2 regions of the Jeotgalicoccus huakuii genome follow, and region 1 is predicted to be linked to the other one. Evidence: predicted binding sites of a transcription regulator. Region 1 holds the regulator's gene; the other holds the start of a gene.
What was found. The regulator LexA, encoded in region 1, represses DNA repair genes until DNA is damaged. The targets are predictions, from matches to a motif close to CGAACATATGTTCG.

Region 1 (15,304 bases):
ATATGACATTAAATAGGAGATGAAATAATGGGTAAAAAAGTAGTTTTAGCTTTAGGTGGTAACGCCATCTTACAACCAAAACAAGAAGCAACATTTGAAAACCAATACCAAAACGTAATTAATGCGGCAAACCGTATGGTTGAAATTTCAGAAGCAGGTCACAAAATCGTAGTCACTCACGGTAACGGACCACAAGTCGGAAACATCATCGCTCAAAACGAAGCGGCAAAAGAAGAAATTCCTGCAATGCCAATCTTCGTTAACAACGCTGAATCTCAAGGTATGATCGGTTATATGATGGAATCAGCATTGAAAAACCGTTTAATCCAAGGTGGAGACAATACAAACGTTGTGACTCTACTGACTATGGTAGAAGTAGACAAAGATGATCCAGCATTTGAAAACCCAACAAAACCAGTAGGTGTATTCTTCGACGAAGAAGAAGCTAAACGCTTAACAGAAGAAAAAGGCTACCAAATGGCTGAAGATGCTGGACGCGGATTCCGTCGTGTCGTACCTTCACCAGAACCTAAAGTCATCCACGGTGTGGACGAAATTAAATCTCTTATTGAAACATCAATCGTCGTATCATCAGGCGGTGGGGGTATTCCAATCTACCGTGACGAAAAAGGTCAAATCAACGGTGTTGAAGCCGTTATCGATAAAGACCGTTCTGGCTTAAAACTTTCAGAACAAACTGATGCAGACGTATTCATGATGCTTACAGACGTACCAAACGTCTACATCAACTTCGGTAAAGAAAACGAACAAAAATTAGAAGAAATTACAGTAGCAGAAGCAGAACAATACGTTGCAGAAGGACAATTCCCTGCAGGTTCAATGCTTCCTAAAATTGAAGCTGCAATTGCCTTCGCTAAACACGAAGGTAAAGAAGGTATCATTTGCTCACTAGATGAAGCTGTTCTTGCCCTAGAAGGTAAAGCAGGTACAAGAATTAAACTATAAGATTTTAGTGGATTGCCAACGACCGCTCGGTCGTTGGCTTTTTTTGTGTAGGTATCTGGCTGGTGTTGAGGTGGTGGGTTAATGTATGGCTGTAGCTCCGCTTCGAAGTAAAAACTAAGCTGATGAATGGGTGTAGCTCCGCTTCGAAATAACAACGAAGCTGATGAATGGTTATAGCTCCGCTTCGAAATAAAAACGAAGAGGAGCATCGTTCAAACCCCCAAAACACAACAAAAACCCGACCCTCCTCGGGTCGGCACCAAGCCACAAAATCATTAGAGTAGTTTTTTCTTAGTGTTCTTGTTAATAAGCCAGCGAATAAACAGGGCAAGTGAAATGGCGAGCCCGATGTATCCGAGTATTGGGTAAACGATGTTGACGAGCTCGACGAAACCGACTTTAGAAATTAAGAAGGCTCCAATGAGTGACACAACTAGGAGCATTTTGTACTTGCCTGAGTAGGGCTCGGTGAATCTTGAAAGGAACGGGTACATTAAACCTACGACTGAATTAAATATCAACAGTATGATTATGATGGAGTATACTGTTCCTAACCAGGGTGCCATATTTTCTGCCATTAACATTGCTGGTAATGGGACTTCATTGGCATCTGGCATAATGGAGAGTACACCAACATTAACGAGTACCATTAATAAGAGGGTGATCAGACCGCCATAGATTGCTCCACGTCTTGCGATAGCGTGTTTGGCAGCACCAGCGCCCATAATCGATAAAAAGCTAAACGCGACTGCGAAAGCTAAACCAGCGTATGTGATTGAATCGAACCACCAAAATTTTGACGGTGCACGTGTTGGATCAACATAATTATTAACTTCAGAATAAGGTACTGTTGGATTTAAAATATTATAGGTTGTAATAATAACGACAGCGATGATCAATAGGGGCGTAATACCTCCGATTATATTGACGATCTTGTCGAAATTAAGAAGTAAGGTTCCTGCAGTTATGACGATCAATATTAAGACTCCGATATCAGGTGAGATACCAAATGCTTGATTAAAGGTAGCACCACTACCGGCAATCATTACGACTGCAATTCCATATAAAAAGAAGACTAAAGTGTAGTCGATAATTAATCCCAATCGCCTACCGAATAAAGCTTTAACTGGCCCTTCATGTGACTCTGCATCGAGTCTATGGCCAAGTTTTGCAGCCTGACGGCTGACAAACATTAATATAAATGCAGCCATGATGATACTGACAATACTGATCAATCCATGGCTGGCGAAGAATTGCAGGACTTCTTGTCCTGTTGAAAATCCGGCACCGACAACGATACCGGCATAGGCGAATCCAATTCGCCATGACGCTCTGTTCTTTCCGTTTGACATTCTCACAACTCCTATTATCTTGTTTACATAACTAATATAAACAACTAAGCGACTAATAAACATAGTATAGTTGTAAAAATACATATATATATAAATATCACTCTATAGTTTACGAATATACAAACTATAGAGTGATTTATATTAGTCTTCATCTGAGATTTTTTCAGCTAAATGATAAGCTTTACGTTTTAAGAAGATCCATCTTACAGTTAACATAATTCCAATGGTCAATCCAACGTAACCAAACAATGGATAGATGATATTAACAAGTTCTACGAATCCCACATATGTCGCTAGATAACCAATTACTAACGATGATATCAAGAGTATCTTATATTTCCCAGATTGTGGTTTAGTAAATCGACTTAAGAATGGATATAAGAAACCGACTACTGAGTTAAAGATTAGTAAGATAATAATAATAGAATATGCTGTACCGATCCACGGTGATAGATTATTCGCCATCTGCATTGTCGGTAAGGAAACATCATATGCTGCTGGCATAATAGACAATATACCAAAATTAATCAAGAGCATAATGAAAGTGATTAAGAGTCCACCGTATATTGCGCCGCGTCTTACGATGGATTGACGTGCACTTTCTGAACCCATTATGGATAAAAAACTGAAGGCTGTCGCTAGTGTAAAGCCTGAATAAGTTATTGCATCAAACCACCAGCTACCTGTTGGTGTGTGGCTAGTATCATTATATTGATTCACTTCAGAAAAAGGCACCATAGGGTTAAATATATTGTAGATTGCAATAATAAATAAAGCGATGACTAATACAGGTGTAATAGAACCGATAATTGAGATAATCTTATCGAAATCCATTAGTAAGGTGACGAAGGCAACAATAATTAAGAAAATCGCACCCACTTGCGGGTTGAGGCCAAAACCTTCATTGAAAGTTGCACCACTACCTGCAATCATTACAACGGCTAAACCATAGAGAAAGAATGCAAGGATGATGTCTACGACCTTACCAAGTTTGACACCAAATAAGGTGTTAAGCGGTAGGACGTGTGATTCAGCATTTGTAGAATAACCAAGTTTTGCTGCTTGGCGTCCAATAAACATTACAATGAGTCCTGTTAGTATGACGCCGATAATACTAATTAAGCCATAGCTTGAAAAAAACTGAAGTACTTCTTGGCCAGTTGCAAAACCAGCACCAACAACGATACCAGTATAGGCAAAAGCATACTTCCAAGACGCTCTTCTTAATCCGTTTGACATGATTCCAACTCCAATATAATTTAAAATGTTACTATATTATTACACATATATTATAACAAAATTCAATTATCCGTAGCTGAATTTTACAAAAATAAAATCATTTTATAGTATACTTGTCTACTATAGAAATATTAGGAGGTTTCCTATGTATAAAGGCTTGAACTTTAGCAGTGACTACAAAACATTACCACGTACCTTTTGGGCACCTTATGAACCTGAAGAATGTGAAGCGCCTAAAATGGTCTTATTTAATAAACACCTTGCCAAGCTATTAAAGCTTGAAGATGAGGCTTTAAGTGAAGACGCAGAATTTTTCTCTGGCAATCATCTACCTGAAGAAACAACCCCGATCGCACAAAGCTATATGGGTCACCAATTTGGTGTATTGAATATGTTGGGTGACGGCAGAAATGTCCTCTTAGGTGAACATAATACACCTGAAGGTGAAAAGATGGATATTGTTCTAAAGGGCTCTGGAGCAACCAAGTTCTCTAGAAATGGGGACGGACGAGCACCGATTGATTCAATGCTAAGAGAATATATCATCAGTGAATACATGGCGAATGTTGGTATTTCAACAACACGCGCGCTTGCGGTAGTTGAAACAGGAGAATATTTACAACGTCAGTCCATCGTTAAAAGTGGAATTCTTACTCGGGTCGCAGACTCTCATTTAAGGGTCGGAACTTTTGAGTTTGCTTACCATCAGTCTAGAGATAAGTTGACGACTTTAACTGATTTTGCCATTGAACGTCACTACCCATATTTAAAAGATATTGAAGCACCGAAACGCTACGAGTTGTTCTACGATCATGTGGTAAGAAAACAAGCAGAACTCGTAGCAGAATGGCAAGCAATAGGCTTTATTCATGGTGTGATGAACACTGACAATATGTCGATAGCAGGTGAAACTTTAGATTACGGGCCCTGTGCCTTCTTAGACACTTATAATCCAGATACTTATTTCTCATCTATTGATACAAACGGTCGCTATCGTTATAAAAACCAACCTTCAATTGCCCAGTGGAACTTAAGTAAGCTCGGGGAATCTTTAATTCCAGTATTAGCAGAAGAACAAGAAGAAGCGGTTAAGCTTGCACAAAATGCCTTAAATCATTTCCCACAGTACTACAATAGAAAGTATATTTCTATAATGGGCGAGAAGTTAGGGATATTAGATATGAACCATGAGGATGTTTATGATCAGAGTCTAATTAATGATTTTCTAGAGCTTATGTTTAAACATAAGGCAGATTATACTCGAACGTTTCGTGATTTTTATCTTACAAATTATCATCTTTTACCTATGTTTGACGATAGTGACTTTATTTTATGGTTTGAAAAATATCAGGCTAGAAAGAAGAGTCAAACTGCTAAGAAAGGTGAAATCGAGCTAGTAATGAATAAAAGAAATCCAAGTATGGTACCTAGAAACCATATCGTCCAAGATGCATTAGATCAAGCAATAGAAGGTCATTACGGTGAGGTTAAGCAATTGCTTAAGGCAGTGTCTAAACCTTATAACGACAAAATCGGTGGCAAATATACCGATGCACCTGGTGATGACGACATCGATCCGAATTTTAAAACATATTGCGGAACATAATTTAATAATGAATGAGGAAACTAAATAAATGCAGAGTATTTTAGAAGATTTAATAAATCAGTTTGGCTATTTTGCGATTGTCTTTTTGATTGCCCTAGAAAATATTTTTCCGCCAATTCCATCAGAGGTCATCCTGACCTTTGGTGGCTTTATGACAGCACATACTGAGATGTCGATTTTTGGCGTTATCATTGCCTCGACTGTGGGTTCAGTAGGCGGGGCTATTGTCCTTTACTATCTTGGGAGTATCCTCGGTAAAGAACGGATGAAGCGGATTGTCTTAAGATATGGTAAGTGGCTACGTGTGACAGAAAATGACATTGAAAAATCCTATAATTGGTTTGGTAAGTATGGTGGTTGGACAGTATTTTTCTGTCGTTTCGTTCCACTTATAAGAAGCCTCATTTCAATCCCTGCAGGAATGAGTAAAATGTCTATGCCGCTTTTTATAGTTTTGACAACTATTGGAACGCTGATTTGGAATACCGTTCTTGTCTATCTCGGTGCTTCAGTGGGGGAAAACTGGGAGGATATCGTCAGTGTAATGGATGTTTATTCAAATGTCGCATATGTCATTATAGCTGTAGCAGGTATCGCATTCTTAATCTGGTTCTTTTATTATAGACCGAAAAAAAAAGCGAGAAGTTAAAAAGAGTACACTTGGTTTAATTTAGCCAAGTGTACTTTTTAATTGTCCCTAATTTCATATGCTTTTAGTAATAATGTTACAGTATCGAGAATAGGTGTATGGATTGTACAAGATCCCTTTAGTGTCATTAAAAATCCTTGAATATATTGAAATTCAGTAGGCTTGTCTTGCATGACATCGTAATACATACTTGTGCCCATATGATCTGGATAGCCTAAATACATATTTATTGCCGTGTCGATAAAACCCTCATCAATGATGACACCATCAGGATTACATGTGTTCACAATATCGATTGCTTCTTTTAAGAGTTGTCTGGTAAACATAACAACAGACTGATCTTTAAATATACGAGCAGTATTTTGGCTGAGTGCAGTAACAGTGTTAACACCTGTATTGACGATGAGTTTTTCATATCTTATTCGCTTAAAGTCTTCAGTCTTCTCTATTTGAAGTTCGACTGAAGGTTTCGCTTGAATCATTTCAATGAGTGTATCAAGTGCCTTATATTGTTTGTTTTCAATGAGCAACTTTTTGTTTAAAAAGTGTTCGATGTAATCTTCTTTTTGTTGGCCGCTAATATATACAACAGCTGGCACACCATGTGAAAACATATTGTCATAACCCATACCGTTTAAGGCGAACACAATCTCAGTGTCTTCATGCATGAGCGTCGGGATTTTATCTTGTAAATCTTTTAAGGCAGGGGTCTTTGAGGCAATAAATATTAAATCGAATTTGTCGTCGACTGTGTCAATATCATAAACTGGTATCTTGTGATACTGCACGGTTTCACCAGTTTTTATAGTTAATCCATCACGGTTAGATCTTGCCATTAATTTTAATTCGACATCTAGATTTGATAGCTCGGTGGCGATGATTGATCCGACAGCGCCAGCACCGATTATACCTATTTTCATATGGTCACTCCGTTCTTTGTTTCCGGTGATTATGTGGTAAAATTAAGTATATCTAATTTCAGAAAGTAGGGAAACTATGAAATCGACTGCGGACTTAATCAACATGAAGCACGATGACAAAATTGTCATGGTAACTGCCTATGACTATCCTTCAGCTAAGTCTTGTGAGGCGGCTGGTGTCGATATTATACTCGTTGGAGATTCACTGGGCATGGTAGTGCTTGGTTATGACTCTCCTGTTAAGGTGACCTTGGCTGACATGATTCACCATACTAAGGCGGCACGCCGTGGGGCAAATGACACATATATTATTGCGGACATGCCTTTTGGATCTTATCATGGTGATGTTAATCAAGCGATTAGTAATGGTATAAAGTTATACCAGGAATCGGATGCGAACATGCTTAAATTAGAAGGTGCAGAGCGTGTTGATGTAATTGAAGGATTAATTAAGGCGGGCATACCGGTATGTGGTCACTTAGGTTTAACGCCGCAACATTTCGGTATTACTGGCTTTAAAATGCAGGCTGGAGATACTAAGCAGGCTGAACAATTAATAGAAGATGCAAAGACTTTAGAGTCAATTGGTGTATCAATGATGGTTTTAGAAGCGATTCCGAGCGATCTAGCTAAAAAAGTGACAGAGGCAGTTAGCATACCGACTATTGGTATCGGTGCAGGCGTTGACACAGATGGACAAGTACTTGTCTACCATGATTTACTTCAATATGGATCAGACAGGTTACCGAAGTTTGTGAAAAAATTTGGTAATCTTACAGAACCAGCGGTGTCCGGTTTAAGAGCCTACCGAGATGAAGTGAAAAATGGCACTTTCCCTGATGAAGAAACCACTTATAAGAAACGGGTGTACGAAACGTGAAACACAGTGTAACAATTGACGAAACTAGAGAAATTTTAAGTGAATATAAGAGACAGACTGTTGGTCTTGTTCCGACAATGGGCGCACTACATGAAGGGCACGGAGCCTTAATCCAAGCTGCCAAAGAAGCTTGTGATATCGTTGTCGTCAGTATCTTTTTAAATCCTTTGCAGTTTGGACCAGAAGAAGATTTTGAAAGTTATCCCAAAGATTTAAAAGGGGACTTAGCCTTATGTGAAAACTACGGCGTGGATCTTGTCTTTGCACCAAGTGAAAAGGTGATTTACCCAAGAGAAATGGAATTTAACATAGGTATTAAATCAATGGCAAATATACTCGATGGTGTAAAACGACCGGGTCATTTTGAAGGTGTCGTCACTGTAGTGAGTAAGTTGTTTAATATTATACAACCAGATATGGCGTTTTTCGGTGAGAAGGATCGCCAGCAACTGATGATTATTAAACGTTATGTTCAAGATTTTAATGTGCCAGTTAAAATTCAAGACGTTCCAACAAAAAGAGAAGAGAGTGGGCTTGCAAGAAGTTCAAGAAATGTGAATTTAACAGCAACGGAATATCAAGAAGCACCGAACATTTACCAAGCATTAAAGATGGCGAGTCAGAAAATTAAAGACGGTGAAACCAATGTCGATAAAATTCAATCGCTAATCAAGATTCATATTGAACAATATACGAGTGGAAGCATCGATGATTTAGCAATCTATACAGCAAATGACCTCGGCGAAATAGATGAAATTGACAGTGATGTTATCATATTCATAGCGGTACAATTTTCTAAAGCACGTCTCATCGATAATTTATACGTCAGTATTTAGAGGGGAATAGTTTGAATGAATTGGATACGACGCGCACTTGGATTAGTAATTTTATATTTGGTAGTGGTTTTTATCGTACCAGTCATTCAATCTTATGATTTTAAAAATGGGTTGAACGAAGATTACTTCAGTCATTGGTTTGAAGGCCACTTCATACCCAGTTATGATACGACGAAGATTGAAAAGGTTTATAGTAGTCAAGAAACCAACATTGATTATTCCTTAGGTTCTACAGTAACGACAGAAGGGGAAACTGTTTTAAACTCCGAGTACGAAGGTGATTTTGTGATTAAAAATGAGCCTGGTGCTTTTCACATGTTACTCGTAAGAGACGGAGAATTGACTGGTGGATATACTAATTCACCAAACGTATCACTCGGCAAGATGAGTATAGACAAGATGACTCGAGAAAAGGCTAGAGATACTTACGGTGAACCGGTGGAGTATGTTAGAAAGCAGTGGAAACGCTTGAAAGTAGAAAATGAAGAATATGATGTCTTTGATGTCGGAAATTACTATGTTTACTTCTTTTATGATATTCACGAAAGCTATCAAGCCAATGGTATGCTCGTCTTACATAAGGACGAGATTATTGATATCAGTGAGCTGTATAACCATCCATCAATAGAAGATAATGAACTCATGCACTATTATCTCTTAAATGCTACACGTTATGAATATGGCTATGGCATGTTAGAGAGAAATGCCGAAGTGGATAATGTTGCTTACTATCACAGCTTAGACATGGCGGAACGTAAGTTCTTTGATCATGATAATCCTGATGGAAATGGTCTAAAGGAAAGGTTGGAAAGAGAAAACGTGAGGTATACCTATGCTGGTGAAAATATTGCAACGGGACATACTTCTCCAATATTCGCTCACCACAGTCTGTTAAACTCACCATCTCATAGAGTGAATATTTTAAATGATAAGTTCACATCAGTGGGCATAGGGATTGAGTATGATCAGGAACAAGTGCCTTTCTATACTGAAAACTTTTTACAATAATAAATGATATACAGAAAACACGCAGAATCTTCTCTTTTAAGATTCTGCGTGTTTTTGCTAAATAAACTCTCTAAATAAACCAACTACCTTACCTAAGACACTCACATTATCAAGGAATATTGGTTCCATTGTAGAATTTTCAGGTTGTAAACGGTAGTATCCTTTTTCTTTATAGAAACGTTTAACTGTTGCTTCATCTTCATCAGTCATAGCAACAATTATTTCACCGTTGTGTGCAATGTTTTGCTTGCGTACAATGACTCTGTCACCGTCATGTATACCTGCTTCAATCATGCTATCACCAACAACATTTAATAAGAAGATTTCACTATTATGGTTGGCAGTAAAATGTTCTGGGAGGGGGAAGTATTCTTCAACATTTTCTACAGCAGTTATCGGTAAACCAGCTGTGACCTTACCAAGGACAGGCACGTGAATAACAGGTGATTCATTTACATCTGATTCTTGCACGATTTCAATCGCACGTGGTTTGGTAGGATCACGTTTAATGTAGCCCTTACTTTCTAATTTAGCGAGATGTCCATGTACGGTTGAGCTAGATTGTAAACCGACAGCATTCCCAATCTCTCTAACGCTTGGTGGATACCCCTTATCGTTAACGTTTCTTTTTATGAACTGAAATATATCTTTTTGTCTCTCTGTTAAATCTTTCATCATTTTACCTCCAACCTTATGTTAATTAAATTTTACCATATTGTAAGTACGCTTACAAACATTTGTTCGCAATTATGTTGACTAAGAACAAGTGTTCTGTTATATTGTTAATACAAACATTTGTTCGAAGGAGAGGATGTAAATGACAATTAAAGAACTGAAATCATTGATGGGATTGTTTACCGTGACGTTGAGTCTAGTGCTTTTATATAGTTTTACCAATACGGAACAAGTAGAGGGAGAGAACGTTTATTCTTCTGAAACGAAAGTGAGTACAGAAATTGTAAATGAAATTGATGGCGAACAAAAAGCGAACGCTGTGGTGTCTGAAGAAAGTGAAGTTAGCTTAGATGAAGAACTTGTGAGTGGTGTGGTTCAAACAGGTCTTTTGACAAATCGAATGGCAGAACACCTCATGAATTATGAGGTTTCGAGTGTAAAATAGATATATTGTGAGTTTATTCTCAAAATAAGTGCAGGACCGTTTGGTCTCTGCACTCTTTTTGTGGTAAATTATATGAGAAAGGATGACGCTTATGTTAGATGATGACAAGATTAAACAGCTCAATGCACTTGCAAGAAAGAAAAAGGAAAATAATATTTCTGAATCTGAAATGCGAGAGCTGACTAAATTAAGAAAAGAATATCTATCAAACTTTAGAAATTCTTTTAGAAATCACATTGAAAGTACTAAGGTCATTGATCCAGAGGGTAATGATGTTACGCCTCAAAAGGTCAAAGATATAAAAGCACAAAAAAACAATGATAGTGATAAAGGAGACAAATGATATGTCATTTGATAAGACGGATTTACTCGCAATTAATACCATTAGATCTTTAAGCATTGATGCAATTGAGAAGGCAAATTCAGGTCACCCCGGTTTACCTATGGGTGCGGCACCAATGGCTTATGTGTTATGGCAGAAGCACTTAAACTTCAACCCTAAAAATGTAAATTGGTTCAACAGAGACCGCTTTGTTTTAAGTGCTGGTCATGGTTCAATGTTGATTTACAGCTTATTACACTTATCGGGTATTCTAGAAATGGATGACTTAAAAGAATTCAGACAGTATGAATCTAAAACACCAGGACACCCTGAATTTAAACATACCGAAGGTGTTGAGGTAACGACTGGTCCACTAGGTCAAGGTTTTGCAATGAGTGTCGGTATGGCGATGGCAGAAACTCATTTAGCTGCAACGTTTAACTCTGAAAATAATAATGGACTTGTTGATCACTATACATATGTACTTGCATCTGATGGTGATTTAATGGAAGGGATCTCTCATGAGGCAGCTTCTCTAGCCGGTCACCTAGGCTTAGGTAAATTAATCGTCCTTTATGATTCTAATGATATTTCCTTAGATGGTGATTTAGACAAGAGTTTCTCAGAGAACGTAGCTGAGCGTTTCAAAGCTTACAACTGGGACTATATCCGAGTGAATGACGGTAACGATTTAGATGAAATTGACCGTGCTATTGAACAGGCTAAAACAACAAATCAACCTTCATTAATTGAAGTGAAAACTGTTATTGGGTACGGGGCACCGACGAAGTCTGGTAAGTCAGATTCACACGGGGCGCCACTTGGTGAAGATGAGCGACGTGGTGCATTTGAAGCATACGGCTTAGATCACACACAAACATTCGTCGCTGATGACAGTGTTTACGAACGTTTCCAAGAGACCTTAACTGCTCGAGGTCAGGAAAAAGAAGACGCATGGAATTCATTAGTGGATAACTTTAAGAATGAAAATAGTGATCTTCATCAACAATTTATGGATGCAATTCACCGTAAGCTTCCAGAAGGCTACAGTGATGAACTACCAACTTATGAAGCAGGAAGTAAAAAGGCAACACGTGGTAATTCAGGGGATATGATTCAAGCATTGTCTAAATCAATCCCAACTTTCTTCGGTGGTGCAGCGGACTTAGCAGGTAGTAACAAAACAAATGTTAAGGATGCAACAGACTACTCAAAAGACAATTACGCTGGGCGTAATGTTTGGTTTGGTGTGAGAGAGTTTGCAATGGCGGCTGCCTTAAATGGTATGGCGGCCCACGGTGGCGTTTATCCATACGGCGGTACATTCTTCGTATTTTCTGATTACTTAAAACCAGCGGTACGTTTAAGTGCCTTAATGAAATTACCTGTAACTTATGTATTAACACATGATTCAATTGCTGTAGGGGAAGATGGACCAACCCATGAACCTATCGAACAGTTGGCAGGCTTACGTGCAATTCCAAACTTAAACGTGATTCGTCCAGCTGATGGCAATGAAACACGTGAAGCATGGAAAGTTGCATTGGAATCAGAAGGTACACCAACAGCATTGGTGTTAACACGTCAAGATATCGAAGTGTTAGATGTTTCAAGTGAAGCTGTATCTGAAGGTGTTCAAAAAGGTGGCTATATCGTCTATGATGGTGGAGATGATGCGATTGTCTTTGCCACTGGTAGTGAAGTGGCCTTAGCTGTTAATACGGCGAAACAACTTAAAGAAGAAGGCATGAATATTAAAGTAGCATCTATACCTAATGTTCAAGCATTCTTACAACAAGACGATGCTTATATTGAGTCAGTTCTAAATACGAATATTGAAAATCGTACAGCAGTTGAAATGGCTGCAAGTCATGGTTGGCATAGATTTGTTGGCATCAAAGGAAAACTACTGACGATTGATACTTTTGGTGCGAGTGCACCAGGCGGTGAAGTTGTAGAACGTTACGGATTCACAGTCGATAACTTAGCTCGCATTATCCGTGACAAATAAACATTGAATTTACATGTTTGATATTGTAAACTAAATAGTGGTTTACACGGGAAAGAGGTGAGCATTTTGGCGACTTGGATATGGATACTAATTGTAATTGTAGCCCTCATTGGTGGTTTTGCATTAGGATTTTGGATCTCTAGAAAATACATGATGGATTATTTGGAGAAGAACCCTCCTATTAATGAAGACATGCTCAGAATCATGATGATGCAAATGGGACAAAAACCGTCTCAGAAGAAAATTAATCAGATGTTGAGCATGATGAATAAATCATCTGAACAAGCAAAAAAAGGCACAAAAAAGTAAATTAAAATGAGTTATAGGCTCATGAGTAAAAGAAGCCCTAAAATCTATACGGATTTTATGGCTTCTTTCACTATAATAAATATATTTCTGTGAATTTTACAAATATATTGAAAATTGGTAATAAACATGCATATAATAGATTATCAATCAAAAGGGGGAAAACAGCAATGAATAAGCAAAAATTTTTGACGTTTTTTGTAATCGCTTTCCTGTTAATTTTATCAGCATGTTCGAGTGATGAAAATGTAGATGAAGCAGCAAGCGGTGAAGAAGGGGCTGAAGGTGGAAACACGGGTGATTTAACAGTAGGTACATTAGCGGATGTCGTATCTCTAGATTTACATGGTTCTAACGACTCTGCATCAAGTCAGGTAAGAACAAATATCTATGAAAGATTATTAAATCAAGATGTGAATATGGAATTACAACCAGGACTCGCAACAGAGTACGAGCAAGTTGATGAAACAACATGGAACTTCAAATTACGTGAAGGCACAACATTCCACGGTGGTGAAGATTTCACTGCTGAAGATGTGGCCGCTACGTTTGACAGGGTAAGAGATGAAGCACTTGCTTCACCGGTTTTATTCTTGTATGAAATGATCGATGAGATTGAAGTAGTCAATGATTATGAAATCAATATACATACCACAATTCCATTTGCGCCATTAGCCAGCCACTTAGCGCATAGTACTGCGGGAATTATGCCTAAAGAATTAATCGATAGTGATTATCAAGCAGCCCTAGATGCGGCTGGAAGTGATATGAGTTTAGAAGAGTATTATGAAGCACGTGATAGTGGAAGTGACGCATATGAAGAAATTAAAGGTGACTTAGGCGAGCACTTAGGTACTGTAATTGGTTCTGAACCTAACGGTACTAACCACATGCAATTTGTATCACGTAGTGCAGGTGATTCAGTAACACTTGAGCGCTTTGAAGACTTCCAAGGTGGCGATCGTTACTTTGAAACTGTTGAGTTTAGAGTCATTCCTGAAACTGGTTCTAGAATTGCAGAATTAGAAACAGGTGGTATTCAAATAGCGACAGATATTGATTCTTCAAACGTAGACCGTGTTGAAAATGGATCAGACACAGCTTTAGAAGTTAAAGATTCAGTACGTATGTCATACTTAGGTTTTAATACTGAGAAAGAACCGTTCAATGATCCAAAAGTAAGACAAGCAATTTCATACGCTATTGACCGTGAAGAAATCGTAGCCGGTGTGTATGATGGTATGGGAATTCCTGCGAAAGGACCATTGGCGCCTGATGTATGGGGCTATAATGAAGACCTTGAAGGTGTTGAATTTGATTTAGAAAAAGCAAAAGAACTACTAGCTGAAACAGATGTTGCAGATGGATTCTCAACAACGCTTTGGGTAAATGACGATCAGCAAATTATTGATACAGCTGTTTATATCCAAAACAAACTTTCAGAGCTCAATATCGATGTTCAAGTTGAGCAATTTGAATGGGGTGCATATCTTGAGACCTTAGCAAATGGTGATCACGATATGTTCATCCTAGGATGGACGACGGTTACAGGGGATGCGGACTATGGTCTATATGCCTTGTTCCACTCTAAGAATATTGGTGCTGCAGGGAACCGTTCATTCTATGCAAACGATGAGGTCGATGAATTATTAGACGCCGGTCGTGCTGAGGTTGATGAAGCTGCCCGCCAAGAAGTTTATACTGAAGTCGAAGAAATCTTAGTCGAAGAAGTACCAGCATCATATCTTTTCCATGCTCAATTTGCTGTTGGTTATAATAGCACAGAAGTGAGTGGGGTGGAGATTGATCCGACAGGTCGAATTCACTTTGATAATGTAACCTTTAATTAAAAAGTTTAACAAGACTCTCGATGACCGAACAGGTCGTCGAGAGTTTTTGTTATTGAGAATAGTATACCTATCTAACTCTAGAAAACGTATTCAATGATTAACATAGTATTACTTAGTAGCAAAAAGTAAGTGCCCTGTGTATAATAATTTAGTATTCTAATAATGAGGAGCTTTCTATGAATAATTCACTTAAAGAAAAACGCTCTATTTTAGATTGGATTGAATATGGGGGAAATAAG
Region 2 (15,304 bases), on a different contig from region 1:
TAATAATTTTAATGTGTTTTTGCAGACGTGATTTGGCGATTTTATCCGATTTTGTCGCCACAATAACCACAGGTAATTCATAATGCTTCAAGAAGTCATACATTAAAATATCGTCTTGTGTTGGTGGATGACGAAGGTCGATGAGTTGGACGACACAGCTGAGATTTTCTCTCTCAGTGAGGTATTCTTCTATCATTCCGCCCCACTTTTCACGCTCTTTCTTAGACTGCTTGGCATAACCATAACCTGGAACGTCAACAAAGACGAACTTATTATCTGCATTGTAAAAGTTTAAGGTGATTGTCTTACCTGGTTTTGAAGATGTCCTTGCGACATTTTTTCTACCGCATATTGCATTAATAAATGAAGATTTACCAACATTAGAACGGCCACTAAGTGCGATTTCTTTGAGTCCAGTTTCTGGATATTGTGCCTTAGACACTGCTGAAATAATGATATCAACATTAGCTGGATTAATTTTCATGTGTTCACTTCCTTTAAAAAAGGCTGTCTATGACGACAGCCTCAAATTATTTATGCACTTTTCTTATCTGATTCAATGGCCTTACCATTTTCATCATATACTTCTGGTTCTTTTTCATCAGTTATCGTTTCTCTAGTGATAACAACTTTCTTGATGTCATCATTAGAAGGTACTTTAAACATAATGTCGACCATGCGTTCTTCGATGATTGAACGAAGACCACGAGCCCCAGTTTTTCTATCAATCGCAAGTTCTGAGATTGCGTTGAGCGCATCCTCTTCAAACTCTAGTTCCACATCATCGATATTCATCATACGAGTGTACTGTTTAACTAAGGCATTTTTAGGCTCAGTAAGAATTGATTTCAATGCTTCAACATCAAGTTCTTCTAAGTTACTAATAATCGGTACACGGCCGATGAATTCAGGAATAAGACCATAAGCTTGTAGGTCATCTGGTCTTACTTTAGCTAAGAGTGCATCCTTATCAGAAAAATCTTCAGATGCTCCGCCGAAACCAATTACCTTATCACCAAGGCGGCGTTTAATGATATCTTCCATACCATCGAAGGCTCCACCTAAAATAAAGAGGATATTTGTCGTATCAATTTGGATAGACTCTTGGTTAGGGTGCTTACGGCCCCCTTGTGGTGGCACACTTGCTGTTGTGCCTTCTAAAATTTTAAGTAAGGCTTGTTGTACACCTTCACCAGAAACATCTCTAGTGATTGATGTGTTTTCACTCTTACGCGCGATTTTATCGATCTCATCGACATAGATAATCCCTTGTTCAGCACGCTCAATGTCAAAGTCAGCAGCTTGAATTAAACGAAGTAGAATGTTTTCAACATCGTCGCCGACGTAACCTGCTTCAGTTAAACTTGTTGCATCTGCGATGGCAAATGGAACGTTTAAAGTACGTGCAAGTGTTTGAGCAAGTAGGGTTTTACCACTACCTGTTGGACCAATTAAAGCAATGTTAGACTTTTGGATTTCCACTTCTTCTTCACTCGCATTGTTGATACGTTTGTAGTGGTTGTACACGGCCACACTTAAGGCACGTTTCGCGTTAACTTGACCAATAACGTACTCATCTAATGCTTCTAAGATTTCTTGTGGTTTTGGAATGTAGTCGAAGACCGCTGTATCGTCTAACTTCAATTCCTCTTGTATGATTTCATAGCAGAGTTCAATACATTCGTTACAAATGTACACACCACTACCAGCAATTAACTTTTTGACTTGTTCTTGATCTTTACCGCAGAATGAGCAAGTAAGATCAGTATCGTCTTCGTTAAATTTAAACATTTATATACACCTCATTCTTAAGTTCCAAGTAAATATACTAGAAAAACAGCGGTAAATCAATTGACTTGCACATTGATGAAAAGCTCCACACTAAAGTGTAGAGCTTCTCTTTCTATTTTTATATTAGAATTTACTCAGCTTGTTTACGGTTATCAACTAAGATGTTTAATGCTTTTTGTAGTTTGACATCTTCTTTAATCATAGATGCATCACCTAAAGCTTTTTTAACATCATCAGCTGGCATACCGAATTGTTCTGCAAGACGGTTCACTTCGTTGTCAACATCTTCTTGTGTGATTTCGATGTTTTCATCTTCAGCGATTTGTCTTAACGTTAAGTTAGTACGAACGCGTTTTAAAGCATCTTCTTTCATTTGCTCACGTAGGGCGTTTTCATCTTGACCAGACAGTTGAGTGTACAGTTCAAGGTTTAAGCCTTGTTGTGAAAGATTAGCTTCAAATTCTTGTAGCATACGATCAGTTTCAGTATCTACCATTGCATCAGGTACATCAATTTCAGCGTTGTCAGCAGCTTGTGCAACTAAGCTTTCTTTTAATGTCACTTCAGCATTTTCTTCTTTTTGTTTTTGAACTTGTTCTTTAAGTTCAGCTTTTAATTCGTCAACTGTGTTTGCGTCACGACCTTCTAATTCGCTCACAAATTCATCAGTTAATTCTGGTGTTTCTTTTTGTTTAAGTGCGCTGACTTTAACTTGGAAGACAGCTTCTTTACCAGCTAACTCTTCAGCATGGTATTCTTCAGGGAAAGTCACAGTAACGTCTTTCTCTTCACCGATTTCCATACCTACCATTTGCTCTTCAAAGCCAGGGATAAATGAGTTAGAACCGATTTCTAGTTCGTAATCGTGTGCGTGTCCACCTTCGAAAGCCTCACCATCAACGAAACCGTGGAAGTCGATTGTCGCGATATCACCATTCTCAACAGTACCTTCTTCTTTAACTACTAAATCAGAGTACTCAGTTAAGATATGATCGATTTGGTGGTCAACTTCTTCGTCAGTGACTTCAGTGTCGATTTCTTCACCTTCAAGACCTTTGTATTCACCTAATTTAACTTCAGGTTCAACTGTAACTGTCGCTTTAAGAATAACGTCTTGACCTTTTTCGATTTGCTCTACATCTACATCTGGTTGAGCAACTGGGTTAATTCCAGCTTCTTCAACAGCTTTAGTGTAGTGTTCAGGTAGAAGAATATCTAAAGCATCTTGGTAAAGTGATTCTACACCAAAACGTTTTTCGAACATTTGACGTGGTACTTTACCTTTTCTGAAACCAGGGATAGAGATATCCTTGGATACTTTTTTAAATGCTGCATCTAAAGCAGTGTCTAATTCTTCACTAGGAATCGTGATTGTTAAAATTCCTTCATTTCCTTCTTGCTTTTCCCATGTTTGAGACATAATACAATTTCCTCCATCAAGTCGTTATTTTCAATTAACCAGTATATTATAACATATACTTAAGTTGTTTCAAATCATTGAATTACTGCTCATTTTCAAGCATAAATCTATCAATTTTTTCAATCCACTCTATCGCCTTTTGCTCTGCCTGTTCTACACTCTCTTGACCAAGCATTTCCTGTAGATATTGCGCGTAAGCAAGCGCCAGTTCGTGGTTTGTGAATTTTGGTTTAATCGGATAGATATATAAGAGATGTCCATACAGCATGTTTTCTGCTGCATCCTTAATAGATGGATTTGTGGCATCCAATATATCATATAGTTCGTCTAAAACTTCATTCACCAAGTAAAAATCTTCTAAGCTCGGTAGTTTCGCTGGTACGACAGTCGTTGAAATATTAAATTTCTTAACTTTTAGCTTATCATTGTCGTTTATGCTCCGCAAATATAAGAGCATTTGAGTGTAGACCATCGGCTCAGTTTCGGTTTTTATCTCGTCTAAGATTAAAGATTTATATGAGATATCAGTAAGTTCAGTAATATCCTCTAAAAACTCAATCTTATCGATGAAATCATAACCTTGATATTCTTTTTTTGTTACCTTATCTCTTTTGACAGGCTCACGGTAGAAGACATTTAATTCATGACGCGCATGACCGAGACGCTGTTGAACTAAGAGTCTAAATTCATGTGGTAAGTCTTCCTTTAAAAGCTGTTCACAATACTGAATAACCTCTTGGAATCGTCCCATACCTGTCAATGCCTCTAGCATGAAATCCATGTGAGTTTCATAATTTCCTAAGCCGCGGTTCATTCTCATAAGTGCATGATCAATGACACTGTGATAAGCATCTAAGTTTAATAGCGCCTCATAATATAACTCTTCTAAATAATCACTAGGCTCTGTCAATTCAATATATTTCCGATAAGTTTGGACGTACTGATTATCTTCACCTTGATCAAAATAAGACTTTAAATCACGCTCGAACTTTGAAATAAAACGTTTATGTGTCGATATCTTATTGTCCATAGGCATCACGTATAATTAATTCACTCCATGATTCATATGGAGACATCGTTTCCAATAAATCATTTTCCACCCAGTTCAATTCAATCGTATCCGCCTCTTTGTTGACGATTTTTTCCTTATCCACTTCAACTTTTAAAACTAACCCAATGTGGACCTTGCCTACTTCGTTATCATCATCGTTGATTAAACCGTGAATTTCAATGTTTTTTACATCCTGTTCAGTTAAACCAACCTCTTCGTTTAACTCACGTGACGCGTTAATGCGAAGTTTATCTTCAATAGTAGAAACATCTTCAACATCGTTCATATGGCCACCAACACCAATCGATAACAAGCCGTGCAGTCTCTCTTCACCGCCACCCGTTAAGCGTTTGTAGACAAGCGTTTCGCCTTGATTGGCAATAATACAATAGCTGATCAACTGCTTGTAAGACGGATCCTCTTCCATATCCCCGCGGCGTTTTACTTGGAATTCTGAGAACTGTTTAACAATGTTCTTGTAACGATTATCATCCTTAGAGATAAAACCATTAAACGCATTTTCTTCGTTATCAAATAAAGTATTTCTATTTACGACTAGTATTTGTTCATCAAATTTACTCATGATAAGTCTCCTCACAGTTGAATCATAATGAATATATTTTTCATCATTTTCGACAATTATAATAACACAATTCAATATTGCTTACGAGCTATATACAATAACACTAATGTCGTAAAAAGTCACACCCCTATTGCGATTGTTATGAGTTTAGGTATTTATCGGGATCCTCTTGGAGACCCTGGTAGGTGATTTGGATTGATTCTTTGTATTGGTCGTCATGTATAATGACAGTCCGTTTGTCATAATGTGTGTCTCGTACTTTTGCACCAAAACTTGGTGTAGCAGAAGATCCGGTGTGTGGATCAGGGCACTGTCATCTCGTACCGTTATGGGCACATAAATTAGGAAAGAAAGATATTGTAGCTTATCAAACATCAAAACGCGGTGGGACATTAGTTTGTACTTAATTATGAAGATACTGTTGAAATTTCAGGTCAGGCTCAGCTATTCTCAACCTCAATACTAAACATATAAAGATAAGCCCTTGAAGTTTTACTTCAAGGGCTTATCTAACTATGAATAAGAAAGCTTTTCATCCGCTTCTCTCTTAATGCCTCTAAATCCAAAATGAATAATAGCCAGTGTGATTAACTGTGACAACGTCTTAAATACTAATTGACCGAGCATTGCATATGGCACTTGCTCCCAAGTTAGGATGCCTGTAAACAATGGTGATAGTCCAATTAAAATAAACACAACACTATCAACGAGTCCACCTAATATTCCAGATAACATAATTCTGTTGTAGAAGCTGAGTTTAAATCTTGTAAAGATTTCTGTATCAACCACTTCTGATAAAACAAATGACAAACTTGATGCAATCGTGATTGGTAACATATCTCCGTAAAATATGGACATCAGTATGGATATACCTAATCCAATAGCAATGATGTAATATGTTTTTCTTCGTCCGAATTGTAGTTGTACTAAGTCTCTAAAGACGAATGTCAGTCCTACGAAAACTGTCCCCCACGGTATGATGAATATGCCTAAAACTAATGGTGCAAAATAAGCGGTAATAAAGTTAGCGATAACGATTGCTAATATATATAAGACAGGTCTTAACATGATTTTCCTCGATTCTAGATTTTATATATTTAATAAACATTCATTATATATTATATTGTGAATAACAAAAAGATGAGGATGCATTTCTACAATTTTGTAGATTACCATCCTCAAACTTCTCCTACTAATTATCTTTCACATGCCCAGCCGTCTTTATCTCTATCCATCTTCGGTTGGTAATCTGCATGATCACTTGAAACGCCATTCGGATGAACTGCCCTTAACTCAGTACAGTTATTAAAGAACTGTCCGCCGCCAGTATCTGCTGGTGGTGCTGTTATCGCATTATTTGTCGTCGAATCACTATTGCTTGGACTAGTTTCAACAGCAGGTTCACTCACGACTTCCTCTTCACTTTCTGAGTTAAACCCTTCTCCACCTTCATTGACATAGCCTGGTATAGACCAAATACCAATTTGCTGATCTTTGGCAATTTGTTCTGCAGCTCTAAATTCGTCTAAATATTTTTGTTGTTCATAAATGTAACCTACTCGTGCGAGCCCTTCTTCTAGTAGAACTTCATGAACATTAGTATCCCCAACATATAAATAAACTAATTCTCGATCATAATGATCCGTCTTCGCACCTTCATCATACTCGATATATAATTGTTCTCCAGAATTGAGTAGTTCAGTTAGCCTAGCTGAAGCTTCTGGACCAAATGGTTCAACGGGTTTATTTGGATGCACAGTTTCAGGTGTATCAATAAGCAATAATCTTAATTTCAATTCTTCATTTTGTTCATTTAGTACGTTTACTGTGTCTCCATCCACTACCCTATAAAGGGTAACAGGAATTAATCCTTCTTTACTTGTCTCTTTTTCAGCTTTTTCCTTTGCAAGTCGTTCCTTTTCTTCTCGCTCTTTTGCTTTTTTCTCAGCAGCTAATCGTTCTTGTTCTTCTTTTTCATACTTTTCTTTTTTGGCTTTCTCTTTATCTGCCTTCTCTTTAGCAAGTTGTTCTTCTTTCTCTTTTTGCTCACGCTCAGCTTTTTCTTTAGCTGCGAGTGCTTCAGCTTCTTGTTTTTCTTTTTCTGCTAATTCACGTTGTTTATCCTCTTTATCATCACTATCTTCTTGTGTTACTTCCTCATCGACAGCTACTGTATTCTCTACTTTTTCACCAGCTGTTGATTCACTTGAAAAAGTTTCGATTGAGTCGTCTGTCACACCAAAGAATATGAATAATGTGACTAACAGAATTAAACTATTGCGGTTAATTCTCTTAAAATTATTTTGTTTTTGTGTATTCTTTTGACGTCTAGCAGTAAGTAGACTTGTTATGTAACTGATTAATACAAATAGTAATAAAGCTAACCAAAAATCTTGCATCCCTACACTTGATGAAATCAAAGTGATCAATAATAGGAAAATAATACTAAAACTAATGCAAAAAATAGATGCACCTAACATCAATTTTTTGTCATCTCTAAGTTGACCATTTTCCATATATGGCTCTTTGTTTTCATACAATGTAGCCAGATACACTCCATAAACCACATATGAAATAATAAAACTTAGTACCGCTAAAAATAGAAAAAATCCTAGCAATCTGCTCCCTCATTTTCAATATAATGTATATTATTATACCATTGAAAATGTATTTAGAAAACGAAATATTCACGTAGATTTAGATTAATAGTGTAAATTTAGGTAATTAAATTTTGGAGATAAATTAGTATAATATATTTATTTTCTCCTCATTAACATAACTATTGAAATCAATGAAGTAATCATTTTGCCAGTTCTGTGTTCGCATAGCAGTTTTATTTAATTCATCTTCCCATGAAGGATATACTCTCATGGCCATTTTACCTTTAATATTATCCTTACTAATTATTTGTTTTTCTAGTAGCACCTCTCTAGGAAAAATGAATTGTCTTTTTTTATCTTGATCCAATACTGTCACTATTAACTTTTCAGGGGTTTCTTCCCAAGTATATGGTCGATTCTTGTTATTCTTATCCTTCGTCCAAAATACTACAAAGTAACCTTTTTTATTTTCTGTCTTTTTAGCCATTCTGTTTCTATATTTTTGTTCCCCAATATAAAAATTACAGCTTTCATATTCAGTATTAAATGGTTCAGTTTCAATCGTATTTATTTCTGGTAATCCCACTGTCTCTATAATTTTTTTCGTAAATAATACAGATTCAAACATTATTTCATAACTCCTTCTAATGGTCATTTATATATATTAACCACACTCATCATACATCAAAATCAAGATATTAAATCATACATTCATCACAATTCTTTGTATTTCAAAAGAAAAACAGGACGTTTTTATACGCCCTGTCAGAGATTTTATACTTAGTTTTTAACTGCTACCCATATTTCACTATAAGCGACATTTTTATTATCTTCATTAAATTTAGTGAAAGAAAACATCGGTATATCAGCTAAATCATATTCTGATTCTGGTAGCCATTCTGAATAAATTTTTGCGTAAGTATCTTGTAAAACTTTTGGAAATTCACCTTCATTTTCAAAGACGATCCACTTACTTTTATCGATATTAATGACATCAAGCTGATCGCTTATATTATCTACTGTCGTCAAGACACCAATCATATGGGTTAAATCGCCTTCTTCTTTGATAAAATCTTCATCTGCATCATACGAAACATTCACCACTTCTTTCGGTTCAATGTTCTGTACATCATGCATTTCTTTCCTTTGTGACTCCGTAATACTCTGTGCTAATTTTTCTATTTCCTTATTAACACCCTCATATTGCATAGGTACGCGTTTTTGAATACCCACTATTTTAAATACAGGTTGCTCCACAATTCTCGTTTTCATGTCTGTTCCTCCTTTTGTACTTATTGAAAAGGAAAGCTTAGGAAATGAAATTAAAACTTGTTCCTCAGCTATTTGAGAAGGCAGATACCCACTCCAAGATTTAAATGCTCTTGTAAACCCATCAACTGAGTAACCATATTTAGTTGCTACACTTGTTACTGCTTCATTGTTTAATAAATCAATGTTTGCAAAATGCAGTTTTCTCTTCTTTATATATACAGATAAACTCATGCCACTAAGAAAAATGAATAATTTTTTATAATGCTGTCCGAGCAATCCCACAAAATTTGAAATCTCACTTAAACTTAAATTGGATGTTAAATTCTCATCTATATAATCAATGGAATCATTCAGCTGCTTTAATATCATTTCCATCACCTTCTTTCTATATATTACTCATATACAATTGGAATCACTCGACATTACTTATATATATTTTATCGTATCTTGTTGTGTAGTTATCGTTACTTGAATGAAGAAATATGTTAATTTCACAATAAATAATAACAATTTTGGATAATTTAATATAATAAAACTTGCTGTGAGAATTAATACGGTAAAAATACAATGCAGTTTTGAGTTTTTATGTTTCATCATAGTATGTTAAATAACTAGGGCTATGCCCTATTATTTATAAAGTAAATTTACATATATTAGAATTATAAGAGGATTATGTTATGTCAGAGCAAGAAATGAAGTCACAGAAAAAACGTGGCGGATGTTTGAAATGGTTCATCATCATTTTATTAGTACTTGTACTAATGGGAGGTTGCATTGCTGTAATTGGTGGTGGTGATAATGCAACAAATACTACATCAGATGATGCTGATAACCAATCAGAAGAGTCTACTGATGAAAGTGAAGCTGAAGATACTGAGAAAGTTATTGAAGAAGAAACAGAAACTTCTGAAAGTAACTTATCTAGTGGAGATTCTGTAACAATTGATGATATTACTTTCACATTAGACGATGCGTACTACACAGATGAAAGAAATGAGTTTGCAGAAATTCAGCCAGATAATGTTCTAATGCTAGATGTAACTATACAGAACAACACTGATCAAGACTACCCTGTTGGTATGGATATACAATTGTATGTAGATGGTGGCAAGGCTGAAACTTATCCAGTAGCCACTTTAATGGATGGCGTATCTGCTGGACGTTCAATCTTAGGACAGCAATCCTTCGCTATTATAGGCGAGCCTTCTGAAATAGAATTAGAATTTTCACCTTTCATGAATTTTAGTGGTGAAAAAGCAATATATACCGTTACACCTGAATAAAATAATAAATTTAAGCAAGTTATAACGTTTTAACTCATTCTCTCATTAAAAAACTTATGCTAAATATATTCTTAATTTACATTTGTTTATTATTATAGACAAACCGCCTTGATGTCTTTCAAGGCGGTTATTATAATAAAAAATAAATACTGTTGCTGTTCTATGTTAAATTGTAATTATAGGGTATAAATGAAGTGCTACCCAAAAATTGAACTTTTAGATTTAGGCTGATTTTAAGGTATGTTTCCTGAATTACTCAGGCGATATGCCTTTTAATTTTATCATCTAAACAAAACTTTAAAGAATTCGTTGATTTAGGTGAATTTCAATTTCTGTATTGACCTTTACGTTACGCATACCTCTACAATCGATTTATCAGGAGGTGACAAAAATGGAATTTTATCAAATGCCAATGTTTAACAAGGTACTAGTAAAAGATATTGAGAAGTCTGAGAAATGGTATGAGAAAACACTCGGTTTTAAAAGTGTCTTTAAATTTAGAAACGACAAAAACGAAGTGCTTATGAATCATTTAAGGGTTGAGAAATATCAGGACTTAATGCTAATTTCTAGTGATGATTTTGAAGTTGGTAATTCAATATATTTAAATATACTAATCAACGACATTGAAGATAAAGCTCAAAGTATTTCACAGAAATTTGTAGTGTCTCCATTGGAGGAACTACCTTGGAACGCAAAGGAAATGACTATTAAAGATCCAGACGGTCATTTAATCACGCTTACGCAATCAAATATTAGTGATGCAGATTTTGAAAAACTAATGAATCAAACTTCAAAGGAATTTTAAGTACTAATTTGCACCATTATCAATTAGTAAAGACCTGCCTGAGTAGGTAGGTCTTATTTAGATCTGATTGTATGATGATACTTTGTTTGTTAATCAGATATTCAATTTGACATAATAAATTAAGTAATCATTTGTTTTATTTGAGTTGTTACGTCAATGAGTTCTGAATTATTTTTTAGAGTATTTTTATTACGTTGTTTAGGATGGAATGGATATCCTTTTGAACTCAAATATGTCGCAAAAAATTTACTTTTATTAAAGACTGCTTTTAATTCTTTAATTTCTTCTGAATTATTGCCTTCAAATAGATAGTGGAAATATTTATTTCCTTTACCACCTCAACCTACATATACATCCTCACATTTATTTAACATATACATGAAAGCCTCTTTTTGCTCATCATCTTTTACTGCTTCAAAAACGACTTGAACATCAGATAATTTTGTTGAGTCTGGTTCTATTATCGGTATGATATTTACTACGCACATTCCGTCATAGTGGTTATTTATTGCATAGTCTATTAACAACTCTATAGTTGCATCATTTTTTATTGCATCAGCACGACTAGGGTTCATTAGTATTGACCCCAAAATTTTATCGCCTGATTTCCAATTTCTTTCTATGAAGTACCTTTTTGTTCGTGATTCATTAAATCATGCCTTACCGGTACCTGTTTCTATTCCCATTCTGTTCTCCACCTTCATTGCCTCACTTATGCTGTAGGTCATATTCTCTCTCCTGCAGCTCTTCGAGAATTCTTTGTTTCTCTGGATTATTTCGTGGTTTATCGAATGCACGCATTCCCGGGTAGTAGCTAGGATTAACACGTTTGGCTGCTTGAAGTCCACGCTCTCTTCTTTCTGCATTTCTTTTACGTATATCTGACAGTTTTGCAGTTTTCACCAAAATCCCTCCACTCTCTTTTATATCAGCTTATGTAACTAATTATACAACAGGTCAATAATTAATGAAAATTTACAGGAGTAATTTTATAAATCAAAAAACCCTTACGTCCACTAAGGGCGTAAGGGTTTTCTGATTTATAATTAGCGTCCTGGGAGGGATTATTCTTTCCCACCATATCAACGTTTCTAAGGCTAGATTGACATAATATTGACATGGAGTTTATTTCTTGAATTGTTTCTTCTATATCTTTCATTCTATTCATAAAAATTCATATGTGGCTTTTCTTCTTTATAATAATCTAACCTATCTTGTAATGTACCTGTATGTAGTTCTAACTTGTGTCCATCTGGATCAGTGAAGTATATTGATTTTTTATCTCTTGTATTTCTTTTACGTCCTTCTAAAATATTCACATTGTTATCTTTTAACCATTGGTGCCATTCATCAAATTCACTTTCTTCAATAGTAAAAGCCATATGAGTATACGAGTATTGGATTTCATTTCTAGGTATATCTTTTTCTTCATTTAATGCTAACCATAAGCCACCTAATATGAAATAGGCTGTTTTATCACTCTCTACTAAAATTTTTGCCTTTAAAATGTCTTTATAAAAGATAATAGATTGATTAATATCTGATACAGAATATGTAACGTGATTAATTGATTGAATCATTAAAAGCCTCTACTTTCTTCATTAATATTTATCATTTCATTCTTTTAATTTATAGAACATTCTAACATAAATGAATATATAATGATCAAGCCACCTCTTCCCAGGTGGCTTTTGTTCATGTACACTATTTTTGTATATTTTACAATTCCCACTTATGGTAGGGACTCTCCAATTTAAACGTCAGGTTTTTCTGTTACCTGCCAACTGGTAAGCCCTTATGTCTTACATTAGTATCAAGTTTTAAAGTAACTTGCAACTTAGCTATAAACCGAGTAGATAAATAGCTTGATCGTTTACATCTTCATTATACCACATTTGCTCATATAAACGAATTTTAAAGAATTCGATAAATTAGGTGAATTTCAATTTCTGCGTTGACCTTTACGTTACGTCAGCCTCTATAATCAATTTATGAGGAGGTGATAAAAATGGAATTTTATCAAATGCCAATGTTTAACAAAGTACTGGTAAAAGATATGGAGAAGTCGGAGAAATGGTATGAGAAAACACTCGGTTTTAAAAGTGTCTTTAAATTTAGAAACGACAAAAACGAAGTGCTTATGAATCATTTAAGACTTGAGAAATATCAGGACTTAATGCTAATTTCTAGTGCTGATTTTGAAGTTGGTAATTCAATATATTTAAATATATTAATCAACGACATTGAAGATAAAGCACAAAGTATTTCACAGAAATTTATTGTGTCTCAATTAGAGGAGAAACCATGGAATGCAAAAGAAATGACTGTTAAAGATCCTGACGGGCATTTAATCACACTTACACAATCAAATATTAGTGATACTGATTTTGAAAAGCTGATGAATCAAACCTCAAAAGAATATTAAAGTTTTAATTGTAACAGATGAATTAGTAAAGACCTGTCTGAGTAGGCAGGTCTTTTTATATCCAATCATACCTTCTAACCTCGTATATATGCTTAAACTCTACATATATTAAGTTAGCCCCTTTACTCACTGTAACCACTCTACTCCAGTCGTCTATATGCTCTACCTTGCACTCGATCTGGTGCTCATAACCACCACTCCAGTAACGCAATACAACATTACAGTCTAATAAGTTACGTAGCTTCAACTCTAACTCCTGCATTAAGTCCTCGGTTAATGAAGGTTCTGGCATGTGGAGTTGTGACTCAATCATCTTGTCTACATTCTCATACTGCTCAGGCATGGTCGCAAATGGTGCCCACTTTACCATAGTTCTACCTTGTGGAATGTTACTGTTCAGCTCAGATTGTGGGAACTCACGATAGTCCATATAATCACCTCTTGAGTAATTATATCGAACGTATGTTCTATGTGTAAAGATAAAAAATAAGCCTCCGAAGAGGCTTACCAATAAGGGTCACGTACTTAACATACGCTTAGAATCTTTTCGACCTACTTACTGTTAAAACGGACATCATGCCGTTAATTAAATAATATCACTCTTTTGTATTTTTATCAATTTTCTATCTTTCTTCTTCTGGTTTTAGGACTATTATATACTGCCTTATCTGGAAGTTTTAAGCAATATTTTGTTTTTAAGTATTCTGACCCGCACTTAGGATTATCCTTAAATCTTTTGTATTTTGTATTAGCTATCAAATCTGCTAACTGAATCATCCTGTCATCTTTTGAATCTAGATATTTTACTTTGAACTGCGATAATATGTATGGCATAAAATCCCAATAAAATTGCTGACTATAAAATTCACCCAGTTTTGACCAATACTTGTTTAAATAATGTTCAAAATCTACCAATCCTGCTTCACTATTAAACACTTCATTATCTATCCTTAAATGCACCACATCTTCTTTTGTGAATGTTTCTTTTCTAAAGACTTTTTCAATCATTCTTCTGATTAAATATTGTTTATGCCTTTTAACAGATGCTGGATCTTTGAAGTTCACGAATTTTAATTCACTATTTTTTGTCATAACAAAATACTGTTTTATCCCATCAATTTCACCGAGGATTTGGAGTAACTTTTTTCTATCTTTACCACTTAAATGGAAACCTTTAATTTCGCCTTTAATTTTTCTTTTTCTACAGAATGCGTTTACCTTGTTTTTTGCTTCTTGAATCGCATCAGGACCATCTACATACAAGCATCCATATATAAAATATTCATGTCTTTCGTTATTAGATAATTGACCTGAATCGTCAATAAAAATAAATTTATCCATCTCACTACAGCTCCTTACATATAATTTAATGTATATGTAAAAAATTTGTAAGACGGAACATGTATTCTGTTGTTTAGATACAGAAACAAAAATAACCCCTCTTCCTAAATGACTCAGGTTAAATATTATCTATAATCTCTCTTTTGTTATAATAACAATCGAATAATTATTGGGAGGAATACAGATGAACGCTACTGAATTTCAACAATGGGTGGAAGAATATTATAAAAGTCGTGGATGGTCAGATCTAGATATTTTTATAAGAATTGGCTTTCTTGCTGAAGAAACCGGAGAAGTTGCTAGAGCCATCCGCTCTTTAGAAATCGGTCGAGATCGACCGGATGAAGAGAAAGAGTCCTACGCAGAAAATAGAAACGAATTAATTGGAGAGCTTGGTGATGTCCTCGCGAATGTATCTGTAATCGCAAATAAATACGATATTTCTTTAGAAGAAGTGTTCAAAGCTCATACTGATAAGTTAAATGATAGATATTCAATAAATTAAATTATGTATAACCGCCAGGCGATGAGCTCCGGCGGTTTTTATGGTTGTTCAAGCCATATATTGTATCTGCATAGAAATGTTTTTAAAATAGGGTAATCGGAAAATAGTGTGGAATTTTTTATCTGAACCCCTCTTTTTACTATTCCCCCCCGTTAACTTAACAAGGATTTACTTTTTAACGAATAAAAGCTAAGTCATCATTGGCAAGGGCGTCATTTAACCATT

Region 2: V6E76_RS08425 (YolD-like family protein) is a predicted target of LexA. The motif match lies at 13,689-13,702, and genes of this name have one in related genera.

The regions. Positions count from the first base shown of each region.
Region 1 covers NZ_JAVIYN010000001.1:144,427-159,730, forward strand. The annotation lists gene V6E76_RS00600 (oxamate carbamoyltransferase subunit AllH family protein) at 1-23, shown strand, start outside; gene arcC (carbamate kinase) at 28-966, shown strand; gene V6E76_RS00610 (YkvI family membrane protein) at 1,242-2,318, opposite strand; gene V6E76_RS00615 (YkvI family membrane protein) at 2,460-3,557, opposite strand; gene V6E76_RS00620 (protein adenylyltransferase SelO) at 3,703-5,163, shown strand; gene V6E76_RS00625 (DedA family protein) at 5,192-5,812, shown strand; gene V6E76_RS00630 (ketopantoate reductase C-terminal domain-containing protein) at 5,851-6,732, opposite strand; gene panB (3-methyl-2-oxobutanoate hydroxymethyltransferase) at 6,809-7,612, shown strand; gene panC (pantoate--beta-alanine ligase) at 7,609-8,448, shown strand; gene V6E76_RS00645 (CAP domain-containing protein) at 8,464-9,456, shown strand; gene lexA (transcriptional repressor LexA) at 9,514-10,131, opposite strand; gene V6E76_RS00655 (hypothetical protein) at 10,274-10,576, shown strand; gene V6E76_RS00660 (DUF896 domain-containing protein) at 10,668-10,919, shown strand; gene tkt (transketolase) at 10,921-12,909, shown strand; gene V6E76_RS00670 (YneF family protein) at 12,976-13,218, shown strand; gene V6E76_RS00675 (glutathione ABC transporter substrate-binding protein) at 13,386-15,065, shown strand; gene V6E76_RS00680 (AbgT family transporter) at 15,242-15,304, shown strand, end outside.
Region 2 covers NZ_JAVIYN010000014.1:51,312-66,615, forward strand. The annotation lists gene yihA (ribosome biogenesis GTP-binding protein YihA/YsxC) at 1-484, opposite strand, end outside; gene clpX (ATP-dependent Clp protease ATP-binding subunit ClpX) at 535-1,791, opposite strand; gene tig (trigger factor) at 1,922-3,211, opposite strand; gene V6E76_RS08360 (hypothetical protein) at 3,294-4,241, opposite strand; gene V6E76_RS08365 (NUDIX domain-containing protein) at 4,231-4,845, opposite strand; gene V6E76_RS08370 (PhzF family phenazine biosynthesis protein) at 5,094-5,252, shown strand; gene V6E76_RS08375 (VUT family protein) at 5,359-5,913, opposite strand; gene V6E76_RS08380 (thermonuclease family protein) at 6,042-7,400, opposite strand; gene V6E76_RS08385 (MepB family protein) at 7,588-8,073, opposite strand; gene V6E76_RS08390 (AraC family transcriptional regulator) at 8,226-9,086, opposite strand; gene V6E76_RS08395 (DUF4352 domain-containing protein) at 9,395-10,000, shown strand; gene V6E76_RS08400 (VOC family protein) at 10,392-10,808, shown strand; gene V6E76_RS08405 (DUF1643 domain-containing protein) at 11,147-11,431, opposite strand; gene V6E76_RS08410 (hypothetical protein) at 11,517-11,711, opposite strand; gene fosB (FosB/FosD family fosfomycin resistance bacillithiol transferase) at 11,969-12,388, opposite strand; gene V6E76_RS08420 (VOC family protein) at 12,817-13,233, shown strand; gene V6E76_RS08425 (YolD-like family protein) at 13,289-13,663, opposite strand; gene V6E76_RS08430 (DUF3800 domain-containing protein) at 13,849-14,574, opposite strand; gene V6E76_RS08435 (MazG nucleotide pyrophosphohydrolase domain-containing protein) at 14,759-15,079, shown strand; gene V6E76_RS08440 (NUDIX domain-containing protein) at 15,255-15,304, opposite strand, start outside.